Regions from separate parts of the Peribacillus sp. FSL R5-0717 genome, predicted to be linked through region 1. Evidence: a T-box and tRNA genes for the amino acid it is inferred to sense, from the RefSeq annotation. Region 1 holds a T-box; the other regions hold tRNA genes.

Region 1 (4,240 bases):
TCAAACAGAAATGTTTTTTCTGTGTAACCGTTATAAACAATTGGAAGATATCGAAAAAAAGTATCTTACTAATGACCAAGCCGTAGTGGCTGATTATCATATATTCAAGAACTTGATATTTGCTGAAAGAACGTTAAAGAACGAACAATACAATAAGTACCTTGAGATATTCAATATTTTAACACGGGATATGCCTGAACCTAATATGGTGATTTATTTAAACGCAAGCCTTGATACTCTTCTCTCCCGAATCGGTAAAAGAGGTCGTGAAATCGAAGAAAATATATCCTCCATTTATTTAGAGCAGTTATCCGCGGATTATCGAACATTCATGGAAACATTCGAGAAACAGCACCCTGACATCCCTGTTCTTACATTCAACGGAGATGAGCTGGATTTTGTCGGGAACAAGGATGATTTAAAAACGATAATCAGCCAAATAGAGAATGCCCTGCACAAAGGAGTAAAGTCAAATGAACTTACGAAAGAAATATAATATTCCAAACAACGCCGTCATTACGATAGCAGGGACGGTTGGCGTAGGAAAATCGACCATGACCAATGCGTTAGCCGATGCCCTTCAATTCAGGACATCATTTGAGAAGGTTGATACGAACCCCTACCTGGATAAGTTTTACGATGATTTTAATCGTTGGAGTTTCCACCTGCAAATCTATTTCCTCGCTGAACGTTTTAAAGAGCAAAAAAAAATCTTTGAATATGGCGGCGGTTTTATCCAAGACCGTTCCATTTATGAAGACACCGGGATTTTTGCAAAAATGCATTATGAAAAAGGCACGATGAATGACGTGGACTACGAAACGTATACAAGCCTTTTCAATGCCATGGTAATGACGCCATACTTCCCGCACCCTGATTTACTTATCTATCTCGAAGGTTCGATCGATGATATCCTCAACCGGATCCAAGAGCGCGGCCGTCCAATGGAACAGCATACCCCAATTGAATATTGGCAGGAAATGCACGGCCGTTACGAAGAATGGATTGATCAATTCAACGCCTGCCCTGTCCTTCGATTAAATATAAACGAATATGATCTTATGCAGGATGAAGCAAGTATCGAACCTCTTATAAAACGGATTGCCGAATATATGGAGCAAACCAAGTTGTTGCGAAATGTGTAAAACAGAAAAACCACCGGTTATCCGGTGGTTTTTTAATATATTAGAAAACAAAAATTCCGTTACATTACTGTAACGGAATTCATCGATATCCAATTTATGCGCTGTGGTTATTAATAAGTTATGGAGGAGGTAGAGGGATTCGAACCCCCGCGGGATTTGACTCCCCTGTCGGTTTTCAAGACCGATCCCTTCAGCCGGACTTGGGTATACCTCCGTATCAACATTTATTATATTACATGGAATCAAAATCAAAGTCAAGCCCTCTATAAAGTTTTTTTAAAATAATTTTCAAACTTTGATAAAAGGGGAATCAGCCTCTTTAACCAGAAGCTGATTCCCTTTGACTTACGGTTTAATGACTTCCGCACCGCGCATATATGGACGTAATACTTCAGGAATGATAACACTGCCATCTTCCTGCTGGTAATTCTCCAAAAGGGCAGCGACTGTACGGCCGATTGCCAAACCTGATCCATTTAGGGTATGGACGTGTTCCGGTTTGCCTTTTGCATCACGTCTGAAGCGAATATTGGCCCGTCTAGCCTGGAATGCTTCAAAGTTACTGCAAGAAGAAATTTCGCGATACGTTCCATAGCTCGGGATCCAAACCTCGATATCATACTTTTTAGCAGCTGTGAAACCAAGATCTCCTGTACACATGCTTAGCACTCGGTATGGAAGACCCAGCAATTGGAGGACCTTTTCGGCATGACCTGTGAGATTTTCCAACTCTGCATAGGAATCTTCCGGCTTCACGAACTTCACTAGTTCAACTTTATTGAACTGGTGCTGACGAATTAGCCCTCGCGTATCACGACCCGCAGATCCTGCCTCTGAACGGAATGAAGCACTGTATGCCGCATAGCTAATCGGCAGATCGTCCGTGCTCATGATTTCATCACGATGGAAATTTGTCACCGGCACTTCAGCTGTAGGAATCAAGAAGTAATCATCACTTTCAATACGGAAAGCATCCTCTTCGAATTTTGGCAATTGACCTGTCCCGGTCATGCTTGCACGGTTCACCATATATGGTGGCAGCATTTCTTCATATCCGTGTTCCTCAACATGAAGGTCTAACATAAAGCTAATTAGTGCACGCTCTAATCGAGCACCAAGACCCCGATAAAATACAAATCGGCTTCCGGTCACTTTTGCTGCCCGTTCAAAATCCAGGATGCCTAGATCTCCAGCTACATCCCAGTGTGGTTTCGGTTCAAACTTGAATTCAGGTAACTCCCCCCATTTACGGATTTCGACATTATCGTCTTCCGTCTCACCAACAGGCACGCTTTCATGCGGTATATTAGGAATGGAAAGAAGTAATGTTTCTAATTGTGCTTCCACTTCACGAAGCTCATCATCGAAACCTTTTATACGGTCACCGACTTCACGCATTTCCGTAATCAACTGATCTGCATCTTTTTTCTCCCGTTTCAATATGGCCACTTGCTGTGAAACTTCATTTCTTTGGCTTTTTAACTTTTCCGTTTCAGCAATTAAGGTCCGGCGCTTTACATCCAGTTCCTCGAATTTTCCTAAATCAGTTAAATCTTCACCTCTGAATTGCAATACACGCTTCACTTCTTCAAAATTATTTCTTACATATTTCAAATCCAACATTTCAGTTCCTCCTTAATGTTTTTGATGATTTATCAAAGAACGCAAAAAACTCCCGTCCCCTGAAGAAGGGACGAGAGTTAACCCGCGTTGCCACCCTAGTTGAAGGCCTATGAAAAACGCCTACCACTTATCACGATAACGGCTTTTAACCGAAAGTATTTACTGACCCAAAAGGCTTTCCATACTCTGCTCCAGGAGGGATTCACAAAACTCTCACACCGATTTCCACCAGCCATCGGCTCTCTGTAGAAAGAAATACTTGTTACTATTTCCTGTCATTGCTTTCTTATATAATCAAATTGTTTTCCATAATGTACTATAATTTTATACATTACGCAACCGTTTTATACAGTAAACTTAAAACCAGCCTTTAACAGTGGAAGCCACACTGCTCCAAACGTCTCCAAAGAATCCGCCAACCGCCCGCATTGATAATACGAACCAGTTTGCCTTTTCAACGGATTCGGCAGCTACGACGTTAACCTTAACTGGATCGCCGTTGATGTACCCGTAATCTTCTCCTTTTTTAGGAGTGACTGTGATGTAGCCTAGCTTTTCACCTTTTTTGATTGGTGCAGTCAGCTTACCATCATCATTCAATTTGTTTTTATCGATCACTAAATCTGTTTTATAGTTGTCTTTCCCACCATTTTCAACAAGTAGCTCGATTGCTTTTTCAGATTGAATCTTAACTTCTTTTTCCTTGCCTTTCACTACTGAAAGTGTTTCTTTCCCTTTCACCTGGTAGTTGGCTGGAAGGACTTTTTCCTTTTTAAATGTTGCATAAGCATAGTTCATAAGCTTAGTGCTATCTGCAAAACGTTCGTTTTTATTAGTGGACTTCATGACCACCGTGATATAGCGCTGACCGTCCCGGATAACCGTCCCTGTATGGCCATAACCGGCAAAGTCGGTAGATCCCGTCTTTAGTCCGTCTACGCCTTTATATTCAAAAATCAGGCCAGGCAGCATCCAGTTGAAGTTCGGATATTCTTTTCCATCACGGAACTTCAATTTAGGAATGCTGGCGATTTTTAAAACTTCCGGATAATCATTTATTAAACGATAAGCAAGAAGTGCAGTATCTTTTGCTGTCATGATATTTTCATCATCTTCATCACCTGAAGGATATTGCCCTAATAAATCGGAGTTATTCAACCCGCTGGCGTTAACGAATTTATGATTTTTCAAGCCTAATTCTTTTGCTTTTTCGTTCATTAACTTAACGAAGCTCTTTTCACTTCCGGAAACTAGCTGTGCTAAAGCTACTGTTGCCGCATTTCCTGAATAGACGGCCATAGCTTGATATAGTTCCTTAACTGTATAATCTTCACCTTCCGTTAACCCAACATTCGACAAATTGGGTGCTTTTGAAAGGTCATGTACATATTTATTTATTTTTACTTTTTGATCCCAACTGATTTTCCCATTTTCAATTGACTCCATTATGATGTACTCGGTCATCATTTTAG
Region 2 (4,240 bases), 590 kb from region 1:
CTGCATTTATTAGGATAACCTTTTGTGCAACATTTCAATATTTGTTATAATTTCGAGAGAACCAATAATGATTTTGAGGAGAGAAATAATGCAAACAGAATACGACGGACTTCCCCTTAAACGGACCTGGAAGATTTGGTGGGAGTTAATTCGTCCACATACACTAACCGCAGCTTTTGTCCCAGTCTTACTTGGAACTGTGATTGCACTTTTGGAAGATGGAGTGAATTGGTTACTATTCGCTGCCATGATGGTTGCAAGTATCCTGATTCAAGCTGCAACCAATTTATTCAATGAATACTATGATTTCAAGAGAGGCCTGGATACGGAGGAATCCGTAGGCATCGGAGGCGGGATCGTCCGCCATGGGATGACCCCCAGACTAATCATGAACTTGGCCCTTGGGATGTATGCCATCGCCTTGATCATTGGAATCTATATCTGTGCCGCATCGTCTTGGTGGCTAGCTGCAGTAGGCCTCGTTTGCATGCTTGTCGGCTATCTTTATACAGGCGGTCCCCTGCCCATTTCATATACACCGTTCGGGGAACTTTTTTCTGGATTGTTCATGGGCTTTTTGATAATCCTGATCGCCTTTTTCATTCAAACCGGTGATGTTTCTTCAACAGCCATCTTAATTGCCATTCCAAGTGGGATACTGGTAGGGCTGATCAACTTATCCAATAACCTCCGGGATCATGATGGGGATAAGGCACATGGCCGCAAAACGATGCCAGTCGTGATGGGCAGGAAAAACGCCCTGACATTCATGGCAATCATGTTCGCTTTCTCTTATCTATGGCTTGTTGGGCTAGTTCTTACCGGAAGCGTTACGGCTTGGATTCTCCTTGCCTTCCTTAGCATACCGAAGGCAATGGCCGCAATAAAAGGCTTCGTAGGTAAAACACAGCCGATCACGATGGTGCCGGCAATGAAAGCCACTGCCCAAACGAACACCTTCTTTGGCTTACTCATGGCCATTGGATTATTCATCAGCTATCTTATATAGTCTCCGGGGACTGAGCCCATCCGCTCAGTCCTTTTTTCTATCTTCCGTGCCATATTGTTTTCCTATACTCCGATTCGGGTAATAGATAATACAACCACCTTATCAATATAAAAAGAGATTTGGACTTTAGTTTAGAAGGAGTGAATTGGATATGGCAACGAAACAACAAACGCAAAAATTAAAAAAAGAACTGCTTCAGGAAAAAAATGAGCTATGTAATAGAATTCAAAATGATGAACAATCAGTTCTGGATAAAAGCCAGACGGAATCCGTAGGTGAATTATCATCCTATGATAATCATCCTGCAGACCTAGGGACCGAATTATTCGAAATGGAACGGAATCAAGCACTCGATGAGCATGCACAATCCGAAATGGAGAAAATAGAAGAAGCTTTGAAAGCCATGGAAGAAGGATCGTATGGCCATTGTAAAACCTGCAATAAGGAAATCCCCATCGAGAGGCTTGAAGCAATCCCAAGCACCCTCTACTGTGTCGAGCATGCCCCAGAACGAACGCTTTCACAAGACAGGCCAGTGGAAGAGGATATACTGATTCCATCCAAGGGTGATCATTTTGAAAATCGTCATGGAATCGAAATGGCGGCTAAAGAAGATAGCTTTGGGGAAGTGGCCAAATTCGGTACATCAGAAACGCCATCTGATTATACCAGTGATCATGACAATTACAATGATCTTTATAAAAACGAGGATGAAACGGATGGATTTCCTGAAGACTATGAAGGATTTGCCGCAAATGATATCGAAGGAAAAACGAGAGTGGATATACCGAACAAAAAGCAAAAGGAATATGAAGATACCCTGAAAGAAGAAAATATACAATCCCAACTTGGAGACATTCCCTATAAACAAAAAGACGGTTATATCAAGGAAAATAAATAAAAAAAAGAAGCATACATGAATGTATGCTTCCTTTTTTGTTATGACCCGTACGGGATTCGAACCCGTGTTACCGCCGTGAAAGGGCGGTGTCTTAACCGCTTGACCAACGGGCCAACTGGCGGAGAAGGAGGGATTTGAACCCTCGCGCCGCTCGCGCGACCTACACCCTTAGCAGGGGCGCCTCTTCAGCCTCTTGAGTACTTCCCCATGGCTCCGCAGGTAGGACTCGAACCTACGACCGTTCGGTTAACAGCCGAATGCTCTACCACTGAGCTACTGCGGAACAATATGAATATGGTGGGCCTAAATGGACTCGAACCATCGACCTCACGCTTATCAGGCGTGCGCTCTAACCAGCTGAGCTATAGGCCCATATTTGGAGCGGGTGAAGGGAATCGAACCCTCATCATCAGCTTGGAAGGCTGAGGTTTTACCACTAAACTACACCCGCGAAATGGGGCGACTGATGGGAATCGAACCCACGAATGCCTGAACCACAATCAGGTGCGTTAACCACTTCGCCACAATCGCCGTAATTTGTAATATATGGTGGCTCAGGACGGAATCGAACCGCCGACACAAGGATTTTCAGTCCTTTGCTCTACCGACTGAGCTACTGAGCCACATATGTATTCAATTTAAATAATGGCGGTCCCGACGGGAATCGAACCCGCGATCTCCTGCGTGACAGGCAGGCATGTTAACCGCTACACCACGGGACCTAATAATTGCGGGGACAGGATTTGAACCTGCGACCTTCGGGTTATGAGCCCGACGAGCTACCGGACTGCTCCACCCCGCGACGGTAATAATGAAACGATTAGCATCAAGTTTTCGTGAATATTGTTTCGTCCGCATCCTTTATGTAAGGTTGTTTTAAAACAACTTGCTGCTTTTAGAAAAAATGGAGGAGGTAGAGGGATTCGAACCCCCGCGGGATTTGACTCCCCTGTCGGTTTTCAAGACCGATCCCTTCAGCCGAACTTGGGTATACCTCCACGGCTTAAAAAAATGAATATGGTGGACCTTGTAGGACTCGAACCTACGACCGGACGGTTATGAGCCGTCTGCTCTAACCAGCTGAGCTAAAGGTCCTTATATTTATTGGTAGCGGCGGAGGGGATCGAACCCCCGACCTCACGGGTATGAACCGTACGCTCTAGCCAGCTGAGCTACACCGCCAATATAATATAAGTTTCTGATTGAAAAATGGTGGAGCCTAGCGGGATCGAACCGCTGACCTCCTGCGTGCAAGGCAGGCGCTCTCCCAGCTGAGCTAAGGCCCCATTCATTAAAAATCACGTGGTCGGGAAGACAGGATTCGAACCTGCGACCCCTTGGTCCCAAACCAAGTGCTCTACCAAGCTGAGCTACTTCCCGCAATAAAAACATGGTGCGCCCGGCGGGAGTCGAACCTACAACCTTCTGATTCGTAGTCAGATGCTCTATCCAATTGAGCTACGGGCGCATATTTATGATGGTGCCGAGGACCGGAATCGAACCGGTACGGTAGTCACCTACCGCAGGATTTTAAGTCCTGTGCGTCTGCCAGTTCCGCCACCCCGGCACATACGAAAAGTGGAGCGGAAGACGGGATTCGAACCCGCGACCCCAACCTTGGCAAGGTTGTATTCTACCACTGAACTACTTCCGCATGAAAGATGCGGGTGAAGGGACTTGAACCCCCACGCCTTGCGGCGCCAGATCCTAAGTCTGGTGCGTCTGCCAATTCCGCCACACCCGCATATAAATGGTGAGCCATGAAGGATTCGAACCTTCGACCCTCTGATTAAAAGTCAGATGCTCTACCAACTGAGCTAATGGCTCGTGCTTGTACTATCTTAAAAAGTGGTGCCGGCAAGAGGACTTGAACCCCCAACCTACTGATTACAAGTCAGTTGCTCTACCAGTTGAGCTACACCGGCAGGTGTAAAATGGTGGAGGATGACGGGATCGAACCGCCGACCCTCTGCTTGTAAGGCAGATGCTCTCCCAGCTGAGCTAATCCTCCATATGAAACCTGCTTGGCGACGTCCTACTCTCACAGGGGGAAACCCCCAACTACCATCGGCGCTGAAGAGCTTAACTGCCGTGTTCGGAATGGGAACGGGTGTGACCTCTTCGCTATCGTCACCAAACAATGTTAACATTTTTCCAAGACATATATTATTATAACGTCTTTTTGAGAAAATGCAAGAAGAAATTTTCATTCCTTCAAAACTAGATAATAAGAAGGTATTTCATTTTTTAAAAAGCGTTGGTTAAGTCCTCGATCTATTAGTATCAGTCAGCTCCACATGTCACCATGCTTCCACCTCTGACCTATCAAC
Region 3 (4,240 bases), 810 kb from region 1:
GAAGTTCCTGATTCCACGCTGCCAAGAAAAGCCTCTAGTGAGATGTAAGGTGCCCGTACCGCAAACCGACACAGGTAGGCGAGGAGAGAATCCTAAGGTGTGCGAGAGAACTCTCGTTAAGGAACTCGGCAAAATGACCCCGTAACTTCGGGAGAAGGGGTGCTTTTTAGGGTGAATAGCCCAGAAAAGCCGCAGTGAATAGGCCCAGGCGACTGTTTAGCAAAAACACAGGTCTCTGCGAAGCCGCAAGGCGAAGTATAGGGGCTGACACCTGCCCGGTGCTGGAAGGTTAAGGGGAGAGGTTAGCGCAAGCGAAGCTTTGAACCGAAGCCCCAGTAAACGGCGGCCGTAACTATAACGGTCCTAAGGTAGCGAAATTCCTTGTCGGGTAAGTTCCGACCCGCACGAAAGGTGTAACGATCTGGGCACTGTCTCAACGAGAGACTCGGTGAAATTATAGTACCTGTGAAGATGCAGGTTACCCGCGACAGGACGGAAAGACCCCGTGGAGCTTTACTGCAGCCTGATATTGAATTTTGGTACAGCTTGTACAGGATAGGTAGGAGCCTGAGAAGCCGGAGCGCCAGCTTCGGTGGAGGCGTTGGTGGGATACTACCCTGGCTGTATTGAAATTCTAACCCGCGCCCCTTATCGGGGTGGGAGACAGTGTCAGGTGGGCAGTTTGACTGGGGCGGTCGCCTCCTAAAGAGTAACGGAGGCGCCCAAAGGTTCCCTCAGAATGGTTGGAAATCATTCGTAGAGTGTAAAGGCACAAGGGAGCTTGACTGCGAGACCTACAAGTCGAGCAGGGACGAAAGTCGGGCTTAGTGATCCGGTGGTTCCGCATGGAAGGGCCATCGCTCAACGGATAAAAGCTACCCCGGGGATAACAGGCTTATCTCCCCCAAGAGTCCACATCGACGGGGAGGTTTGGCACCTCGATGTCGGCTCATCGCATCCTGGGGCTGTAGTCGGTCCCAAGGGTTGGGCTGTTCGCCCATTAAAGCGGTACGCGAGCTGGGTTCAGAACGTCGTGAGACAGTTCGGTCCCTATCCGTCGCGGGCGCAGGAAATTTGAGAGGAGCTGTCCTTAGTACGAGAGGACCGGGATGGACGCACCGCTGGTGTACCAGTTGTCTTGCCAAAGGCATAGCTGGGTAGCTACGTGCGGACGGGATAAGTGCTGAAAGCATCTAAGCATGAAGCCCCCCTCAAGATGAGATTTCCCATGGCGCAAGCTAGTAAGATCCCTGAAAGATGATCAGGTTGATAGGTCAGAGGTGGAAGCATGGTGACATGTGGAGCTGACTGATACTAATAGATCGAGGACTTAACCAACGCTTTTAAAAAAATGAAATACCTTCTTATTATCTAGTTTTGAAGGAATGAAAATTTCTTCTTGCATTTTCTCAAAAAGACGTTATAATAATATATGTCTTGAAAAAATGTTAACATTGTTTGGTGACGATAGCGAAGAGGTCACACCCGTTCCCATTCCGAACACGGCAGTTAAGCTCTTCAGCGCCGATGGTAGTTGGGGGTTTCCCCCTGTGAGAGTAGGACGTCGCCAAGCTTATATTGTTCCGCAGTAGCTCAGTGGTAGAGCATTCGGCTGTTAACCGAACGGTCGTAGGTTCGAGTCCTACCTGCGGAGCCATTATTGGAGAGCTGTCCGAGTGGCCGAAGGAGCACGATTGGAAATCGTGTAGACGGGTAACCCTGTCTCAAGGGTTCAAATCCCTTGCTCTCCGCCATTTATACCTGGCCCGTTGGTCAAGCGGTTAAGACACCGCCCTTTCACGGCGGTAACACGGGTTCGAATCCCGTACGGGTCACCATTTAGATAACATATTGGAGGATTAGCTCAGCTGGGAGAGCATCTGCCTTACAAGCAGAGGGTCGGCGGTTCGATCCCGTCATCCTCCACCATTTTCAATAAGATCAGGTTGTTTCTGCATAAAGGATTGATTATTCAGCCCATTGAAACGCTTAACACGAAAACTTGATGCAAAATAGCAACATTATTACCGTCGCGGGGTGGAGCAGTCCGGTAGCTCGTCGGGCTCATAACCCGAAGGTCGCAGGTTCAAATCCTGTCCCCGCAATCTATGGTCCCGTGGTGTAGCGGTTAACATGCCTGCCTGTCACGCAGGAGATCGCGGGTTCGATTCCCGTCGGGACCGCCATTTTTATTGTTTGGCTCAGTAGCTCAGTCGGTAGAGCAAAGGACTGAAAATCCTTGTGTCGGCGGTTCGATTCCGTCCTGAGCCACCATAGTAGTGCCGGTGTAGCTCAACTGGTAGAGCAACTGACTTGTAATCAGTAGGTTGGGGGTTCAAGTCCTCTTGCCGGCACCATGTTTCATCCATATGCGGAGGGGTAGCGAAGTGGCTAAACGCGGCGGACTGTAAATCCGCTCCTTCGGGTTCGGCAGTTCGAATCTGCCCCCCTCCACCATTTTTATTACAGGGGTATAGTTTAAAGGTAGAACAGAGGTCTCCAAAACCTCCAGTGTGGGTTCGAGTCCTACTACCCCTGCCAATTTAAATTCTATAATGGCGATTGTGGCGAAGTGGTTAACGCACCTGATTGTGGTTCAGGCATTCGTGGGTTCGATTCCCATCAGTCGCCCCATTTTAAAAAATATGATATAATGATTACAACGTTAATGGGCTATAGCCAAGCGGTAAGGCAACGGATTTTGATTCCGTCATGCGAAGGTTCGATCCCTTCTAGCCCAGCCATATGCGAAAGTAGTTCAGTGGTAGAATACAACCTTGCCAAGGTTGGGGTCGCGGGTTCGAATCCCGTCTTTCGCTCCAAAAAAAGTTGGCGGCATAGCCAAGCGGTAAGGCAGAGGTCTGCAAAACCTTTACCACCGGTTCGATTCCGGTTGCCGCCTCCAATATACATGCCGGTGTGGCGGAATTGGCAGACGCGCACGACTCAAAATCGTGTTCCTCTGGAGTGCCGGTTCGACCCCGGCCACCGGTATCACCAATAGCGAAGGATTGCTATTACAAAAAGCTTCACACTTAATTGTGTGAAGCTTTTTTGTGTTCATGAACTACAAGATCAAATAATTTTCCATCACTCAAGAATGAAGGGAAAGTGAAACGAAGGAGCAAACAAACATCATGGGAGTGATTAAAGGGTATTAGGATATCATGTGATACACTGTGATACACTGTGACAGACGCCTATTGAAGCAACAAAACGATACATAAATTCTTCATTAAGGAGCACGTTTGTTACTACGATTAAAAAAAAAGAATGGTCAAAGAGTATTAACTCTGCCATTCGTTTCGTTAACTTTGATAAATGATTTAGAATTCAATATTCATAGCATTCAAGTCTGCTTCGGTATAGCCAGAAGCGGAGAGTGCGATTTCAATTTTTTCAGCAGCCTTATAATCAAATAATTTGAATTTAGACATTAATGCGAAAGCATTTTGATTTTCGATCGCCAAGGCAACAGCCTCCACGTCTTGCAGTAACTTCAGGTCTTCAATGTAGAATTGAGCGGTTCTCATAGCTAAATACTCATTCGTTGTAGTCGAACTGTAGAAAAGCCTTGTTAAAGTGGCGATTGCGTTAGGAACGAAAATCTTATTCATAATTACCCCTCCACTATTCATAATATTCTGTCACCCGAGTCATTACTAGTATGAGTCACTCTAAAAATGTTGTCAATCTTTATCTTTTGAGCATTTTTACTCACCAGTTGAAAGTAGGTAGATATTGAAATTGAGTAATAAAATATCTGAGACTTTTCCAAAGGCAAAAATCATTGCACCGGGTGCACGACGTAGGCGAAAGAATGAAGTTTGTTTACGAAACGAACATCGTTAGGTCTCAGGCTCGATCATAACCAGTTGGATTATATACTTCTTCTATTTACTTTATTCAACAAATGGGCCATTTTTTTCAGAAATTCTTTCAATGAATTCGTTTCTGTTTTCGAAAATTTTAAACGGTTTATGAAACAGCAGATCCTTATAAACTGTAAAGAAGGCGGGCTTCCACATTACGCAGTTCTCCAGATGAAACACTATCAGCCACAATTATTTGCATTGTTCTCGTAGCTGTCATTCGTTTGTCTGGATGCTTCAGTTGTAGCTGCTGTTGTATCGCCCGGAAAAGTACATTATTTTCTGGACGGTTGGCGTTATAGATTTCTTGTAAACTTTTTGATTTTTCCATGACTTTTCCTACTTTCCATCAAGTGTGAAATACATAT
Region 4 (4,240 bases), 270 kb from region 1:
CTGCTGCGAAACTTCATGCTGCCCGTGAAAAAACGATCGATATACTTCAGCGGTTCTCGGTTGAGATCGTGGCAATCGGCAATGGAACGGCATCACGTGAATCAGAGCAATTCATTGCAGATATTTTAAAAGAAGTGAAAGGGAACATTTCATATATCATTGTTAATGAAGCGGGAGCCAGTGTGTATTCAGCTTCAGATATAGCACGTGAAGAGTTTCCGGATCTTCAAGTTGAACAGAGAAGCGCAGTTTCGATAGGCAGAAGGCTTCAAGATCCCCTTGCTGAACTTGTTAAAATTGATCCGCAATCTGTGGGGGTAGGCCAGTATCAACATGATGTGTCTCAGAAAAAGTTAACGGAATCCCTCACCTTTGTAGTGGAAACAGCTGTTAACCAGGTGGGTGTTAATGTCAATACCGCTTCATCGTCTCTCTTACAATATGTAGCTGGTTTATCAAAATCGGTTGCTCAAAATATCGTGAAGAAAAGGGAAGTGGAAGGGAAATTTCAAAGCAGGAAGGAATTAAAGAAGATTCCCCGGCTTGGTGCCAAAACATATGAACAATGTATAGGATTCTTACGTATCATTAATGGAGATGAACCTTTAGATCAAACCGCGATACATCCTGAGAACTACAGTGCCGTGAATAAATTATTGAAGAAAATGGGTTTCACATCTGAGGATTTAGGCAGTGATGCACTGAATGAAGAGTTAGGTAAGCTAAATCCTGCTGATTTGGTCAATGAATTGGAAATTGGGGAAATTACGATCAAAGATATCATTGATGATTTGATGAAACCGGGAAGAGATCCTCGGGATGAGTTATCAAAACCGCTGCTTAAGCAGGATGTACTAAAAATGGAGGATCTGCAAACTGGGATGGAGTTACAAGGTACAGTGAGGAATGTTGTGGATTTTGGTGCCTTTGTGGACATCGGTGTTAAACAGGATGGACTGGTGCATATTTCTAAACTGAGCAACCGGTTTGTAAAGCACCCATTGGATGTAGTTGCCGTTGGGGATGTTGTCACAGTCTGGGTCGAACTAGTTGACTCCCAAAAGCAAAGGGTATCTTTAACGATGCTCGAGCCAAAGGATCAAAACTAGCCTAAGGTAAGCTCCTTCTATATTAGAAGGGGTTTTTTTGAAATGATGTATTTATATTTGGAACAATGTCGAATCTATAATCTGAGACTTTCTTTCTTTTGATAAAAAAACCAGCATTGATTCAACATCTTCACTTGATAATAATCCTTTTCATAAAAGGCTTTGCGGATTTGATTCTGGAACCAATTAGGCATAGCTTTTCCTCCCTTAGTTTCCTATTGTATTATTAGTCTATGTTATAATGGGTTGTCATGTTACCAAGGAAAGGGAGGGGGAAATGGATAATCGTCAATTGCAAAAACTAGTAGAAGAAATTTCGTTGAAAGACTTTAAAAAGGTCTTTAGACACCAAGCGAGTTTTAATCCGCGTCTCCGGACAACAGGAGGACGATACTTGCTCCGTTCACACAATATAGAAATAAATAAGAAGTATCTTGATGAACGCGGTGTGGAAGAAATGATTGGAATCATTAAGCATGAATTGTGCCATTACCATCTACACATCGAGAAGAAGGGGTACCAGCATCGTGATGCGGACTTTAAGCATTTACTCAAAAAAGTGGGGGCACCGAGATTTTGCGAGCCGCTGCCATCTAACCAATTAAAGAAAAAGATGAATATAATTCAATATAAATGTGAAGACTGTCAGCAGGTATATATAAGAAAAAAACGAATCGACACTACCCGTTTCGTTTGTGGTAAATGTCGTGGAACATTGATTTACCAAGGGTTTAAGGAGCAAAAAACAAAAAAATAAAAAAACACAAAAGAACTCTTGACTTTAGGTTGCAACCTCTTTATAATCATAAGAGTCGACAAGATAACAACTTGTCCTTAACGACAAACACTAAGGTCCTTGAGCGTGAAAAAGGAACCCAATTTTCATTATTCCGCAGTAGCTCAGTGGTAGAGCATTCGGCTGTTAACCGAACGGTCGTAGGTTCGAGTCCTACCTGCGGAGCCATTTTTTTGGGGAAGTACTCAAGAGGCTGAAGAGGCGCCCCTGCTAAGGGTGTAGGTCGCGTAAGCGGCGCGAGGGTTCAAATCCCTCCTTCTCCGCCAGTTACATATTTTTATATCAAGGCCCATTGGTCAAGCGGTTAAGACACCGCCCTTTCACGGCGGTAACACGGGTTCGAATCCCGTATGGGTCACTTTCTTATACAAAATAAAAATACTGGTCCCGTGGTGTAGCGGTTAACATGCCTGCCTGTCACGCAGGAGATCGCGGGTTCGATTCCCGTCGGGACCGCCATTTTTTTCTTAAAAAAACACTTGCCAAATAAATATTATCGTGATATAATATTATCCTGGTTGTTAATTAGTGTTTAAATATTGGGCTATAGCCAAGCGGTAAGGCAACGGATTTTGATTCCGTCATGCGAAGGTTCGATCCCTTCTAGCCCAGCCATTTTTATTTAGAGCCATTAGCTCAGTTGGTAGAGCATCTGACTTTTAATCAGAGGGTCGAAGGTTCGAATCCTTCATGGCTCACCATTTATTTTCGCGGGTGTGGCGGAATTGGCAGACGCACCAGACTTAGGATCTGGCGCCGCAAGGCGTGGGGGTTCAAGTCCCTTCACCCGCACTGATATTTTTCTTCTTGACATCAAGTTGAAAAGGTGTTAAACTTACAAAGTCGCTTTCGCGGTCGTGGCGGAATGGCAGACGCGCTAGGTTGAGGGCCTAGTGGGGGAAACCCCGTGGAGGTTCGACTCCTCTCGGCCGCACCAATAACATCATAGAAATTAGCGCCCGTAGCTCAATTGGATAGAGCATCTGACTACGAATCAGAAGGTTGTAGGTTCGACTCCCGCCGGGCGCACCATATTTTACGGGAAGTAGCTCAGCTTGGTAGAGCACTTGGTTTGGGACCAAGGGGTCGCAGGTTCGAATCCTGTCTTCCCGACCATTCTTTCTTTCTGAAAATACTTTAAAATTAAATGCGGGTGTAGTTTAGTGGTAAAACCTCAGCCTTCCAAGCTGATGATGAGAGTTCGATTCTCTTCACCCGCTCCATTATTGCTCTTTGAAAACTGAACAAAACAAAGCGCCAACGTTAAATTTTAAGTGAGCACACACTATCAAAAAAGCAAATGAGCAAGTCAAACATTTCTTCGGAGAGTTTGATCCTGGCTCAGGACGAACGCTGGCGGCGTGCCTAATACATGCAAGTCGAGCGAATCGACGGGAGCTTGCTCCCTGAGATTAGCGGCGGACGGGTGAGTAACACGTGGGCAACCTGCCTATAAGACTGGGATAACTTCGGGAAACCGGAGCTAATACCGGATACGTTCTTTTCTCGCATGAGAGAAGATGGAAAGACGGTTTACGCTGTCACTTATAGATGGGCCCGCGGCGCATTAGCTAGTTGGTGAGGTAATGGCTCACCAAGGCGACGATGCGTAGCCGACCTGAGAGGGTGATCGGCCACACTGGGACTGAGACACGGCCCAGACTCCTACGGGAGGCAGCAGTAGGGAATCTTCCGCAATGGACGAAAGTCTGACGGAGCAACGCCGCGTGAACGAAGAAGGCCTTCGGGTCGTAAAGTTCTGTTGTTAGGGAAGAACAAGTACCAGAGTAACTGCTGGTACCTTGACGGTACCTAACCAGAAAGCCACGGCTAACTACGTGCCAGCAGCCGCGGTAATACGTAGGTGGCAAGCGTTGTCCGGAATTATTGGGCGTAAAGCGCGCGCAGGTGGTTCCTTAAGTCTGATGTGAAAGCCCACGGCTCAACCGTGGAGGGTCATTGGAAACTGGGGAACTTGAGTGCAGAAGAGGAAAGTGGAATTCCAAGTGTAGCGGTGAAATGCGTAGAGATTTGGAGGAACACCAGTGGCGAAGGCGACTTTCTGGTCTGTAACTGACACTGAGGCGCGAAAGCGTGGGGAGCAAACAGGATTAGATACCCTGGTAGTCCACGCCGTAAACGATGAGTGCTAAGTGTTAGAGGGTTTCCGCCCTTTAGTGCTGCAGCTAACGCATTAAGCACTCCGCCTGGGGAGTACGGCCGCAAGGCTGAAACTCAAAGGAATTGACGGGGGCCCGCACAAGCGGTGGAGCATGTGGTTTAATTCGAAGCAACGCGAAGAACCTTACCAGGTCTTGACATCCTCTGACAACCC

The links. The T-box of region 1 lies ahead of serS (serine--tRNA ligase). A T-box ahead of a tRNA ligase gene usually reads a tRNA of that ligase, here a tRNA-Ser.
Region 2: it has a tRNA-Ser gene. The T-box ahead of serS (serine--tRNA ligase) is inferred to sense a tRNA for this amino acid. The anticodon was not compared.
Region 3: it has a tRNA-Ser gene. The T-box ahead of serS (serine--tRNA ligase) is inferred to sense a tRNA for this amino acid. The anticodon was not compared.
Region 4: it has a tRNA-Ser gene. The T-box ahead of serS (serine--tRNA ligase) is inferred to sense a tRNA for this amino acid. The anticodon was not compared.

Annotation. Positions count from the first base shown of each region.
Region 1 covers NZ_JBBOOF010000001.1:2,601,355-2,605,594, reverse strand. The annotation lists gene NYE65_RS12670 (deoxynucleoside kinase) at 1-496, shown strand, start outside; gene NYE65_RS12665 (deoxynucleoside kinase) at 474-1,145, shown strand; tRNA gene NYE65_RS12660 (tRNA-Ser) at 1,267-1,359, opposite strand; gene serS (serine--tRNA ligase) at 1,491-2,768, opposite strand; T-box leader at 2,832-3,056, opposite strand; gene NYE65_RS12650 (D-alanyl-D-alanine carboxypeptidase family protein) at 3,126-4,240, opposite strand, start outside.
Region 2 covers NZ_JBBOOF010000001.1:2,007,072-2,011,311, forward strand. The annotation lists gene NYE65_RS09720 (1,4-dihydroxy-2-naphthoate polyprenyltransferase) at 89-1,009, shown strand; gene NYE65_RS09725 (TraR/DksA C4-type zinc finger protein) at 1,161-1,910, shown strand; tRNA gene NYE65_RS09730 (tRNA-Glu) at 1,952-2,023, opposite strand; tRNA gene NYE65_RS09735 (tRNA-Ser) at 2,027-2,117, opposite strand; tRNA gene NYE65_RS09740 (tRNA-Asn) at 2,119-2,193, opposite strand; tRNA gene NYE65_RS09745 (tRNA-Ile) at 2,206-2,282, opposite strand; tRNA gene NYE65_RS09750 (tRNA-Gly) at 2,288-2,361, opposite strand; tRNA gene NYE65_RS09755 (tRNA-His) at 2,366-2,441, opposite strand; tRNA gene NYE65_RS09760 (tRNA-Phe) at 2,458-2,533, opposite strand; tRNA gene NYE65_RS09765 (tRNA-Asp) at 2,557-2,632, opposite strand; tRNA gene NYE65_RS09770 (tRNA-Met) at 2,639-2,712, opposite strand; tRNA gene NYE65_RS09775 (tRNA-Ser) at 2,816-2,908, opposite strand; tRNA gene NYE65_RS09780 (tRNA-Ile) at 2,929-3,005, opposite strand; tRNA gene NYE65_RS09785 (tRNA-Met) at 3,016-3,092, opposite strand; tRNA gene NYE65_RS09790 (tRNA-Ala) at 3,121-3,196, opposite strand; tRNA gene NYE65_RS09795 (tRNA-Pro) at 3,214-3,290, opposite strand; tRNA gene NYE65_RS09800 (tRNA-Arg) at 3,302-3,378, opposite strand; tRNA gene NYE65_RS09805 (tRNA-Leu) at 3,389-3,477, opposite strand; tRNA gene NYE65_RS09810 (tRNA-Gly) at 3,490-3,564, opposite strand; tRNA gene NYE65_RS09815 (tRNA-Leu) at 3,573-3,654, opposite strand; tRNA gene NYE65_RS09820 (tRNA-Lys) at 3,662-3,737, opposite strand; tRNA gene NYE65_RS09825 (tRNA-Thr) at 3,760-3,835, opposite strand; tRNA gene NYE65_RS09830 (tRNA-Val) at 3,846-3,921, opposite strand; rRNA gene rrf (5S ribosomal RNA) at 3,933-4,048, opposite strand; rRNA gene NYE65_RS09840 (23S ribosomal RNA) at 4,168-4,240, opposite strand, start outside.
Region 3 covers NZ_JBBOOF010000001.1:3,411,697-3,415,936, forward strand. The annotation lists rRNA gene NYE65_RS16450 (23S ribosomal RNA) at 1-1,338, shown strand, start outside; rRNA gene rrf (5S ribosomal RNA) at 1,458-1,573, shown strand; tRNA gene NYE65_RS16460 (tRNA-Asn) at 1,583-1,657, shown strand; tRNA gene NYE65_RS16465 (tRNA-Ser) at 1,663-1,754, shown strand; tRNA gene NYE65_RS16470 (tRNA-Glu) at 1,764-1,838, shown strand; tRNA gene NYE65_RS16475 (tRNA-Val) at 1,854-1,929, shown strand; tRNA gene NYE65_RS16480 (tRNA-Met) at 2,032-2,105, shown strand; tRNA gene NYE65_RS16485 (tRNA-Asp) at 2,111-2,186, shown strand; tRNA gene NYE65_RS16490 (tRNA-Phe) at 2,199-2,274, shown strand; tRNA gene NYE65_RS16495 (tRNA-Thr) at 2,282-2,357, shown strand; tRNA gene NYE65_RS16500 (tRNA-Tyr) at 2,374-2,457, shown strand; tRNA gene NYE65_RS16505 (tRNA-Trp) at 2,468-2,541, shown strand; tRNA gene NYE65_RS16510 (tRNA-His) at 2,559-2,634, shown strand; tRNA gene NYE65_RS16515 (tRNA-Gln) at 2,670-2,744, shown strand; tRNA gene NYE65_RS16520 (tRNA-Gly) at 2,748-2,822, shown strand; tRNA gene NYE65_RS16525 (tRNA-Cys) at 2,832-2,905, shown strand; tRNA gene NYE65_RS16530 (tRNA-Leu) at 2,914-2,994, shown strand; gene NYE65_RS16535 (hypothetical protein) at 3,327-3,617, opposite strand; gene NYE65_RS16540 (hypothetical protein) at 3,997-4,203, opposite strand.
Region 4 covers NZ_JBBOOF010000001.1:2,870,233-2,874,472, forward strand. The annotation lists gene NYE65_RS14070 (Tex family protein) at 1-1,109, shown strand, start outside; gene cmpA (cortex morphogenetic protein CmpA) at 1,184-1,303, opposite strand; gene NYE65_RS14080 (SprT family protein) at 1,387-1,866, shown strand; tRNA gene NYE65_RS14085 (tRNA-Asn) at 1,999-2,073, shown strand; tRNA gene NYE65_RS14090 (tRNA-Ser) at 2,081-2,171, shown strand; tRNA gene NYE65_RS14095 (tRNA-Glu) at 2,192-2,263, shown strand; tRNA gene NYE65_RS14100 (tRNA-Asp) at 2,289-2,364, shown strand; tRNA gene NYE65_RS14105 (tRNA-Gln) at 2,446-2,520, shown strand; tRNA gene NYE65_RS14110 (tRNA-Lys) at 2,531-2,606, shown strand; tRNA gene NYE65_RS14115 (tRNA-Leu) at 2,616-2,697, shown strand; tRNA gene NYE65_RS14120 (tRNA-Leu) at 2,757-2,842, shown strand; tRNA gene NYE65_RS14125 (tRNA-Arg) at 2,861-2,937, shown strand; tRNA gene NYE65_RS14130 (tRNA-Pro) at 2,945-3,021, shown strand; tRNA gene NYE65_RS14135 (tRNA-Gly) at 3,055-3,128, shown strand; rRNA gene NYE65_RS14140 (16S ribosomal RNA) at 3,224-4,240, shown strand, end outside.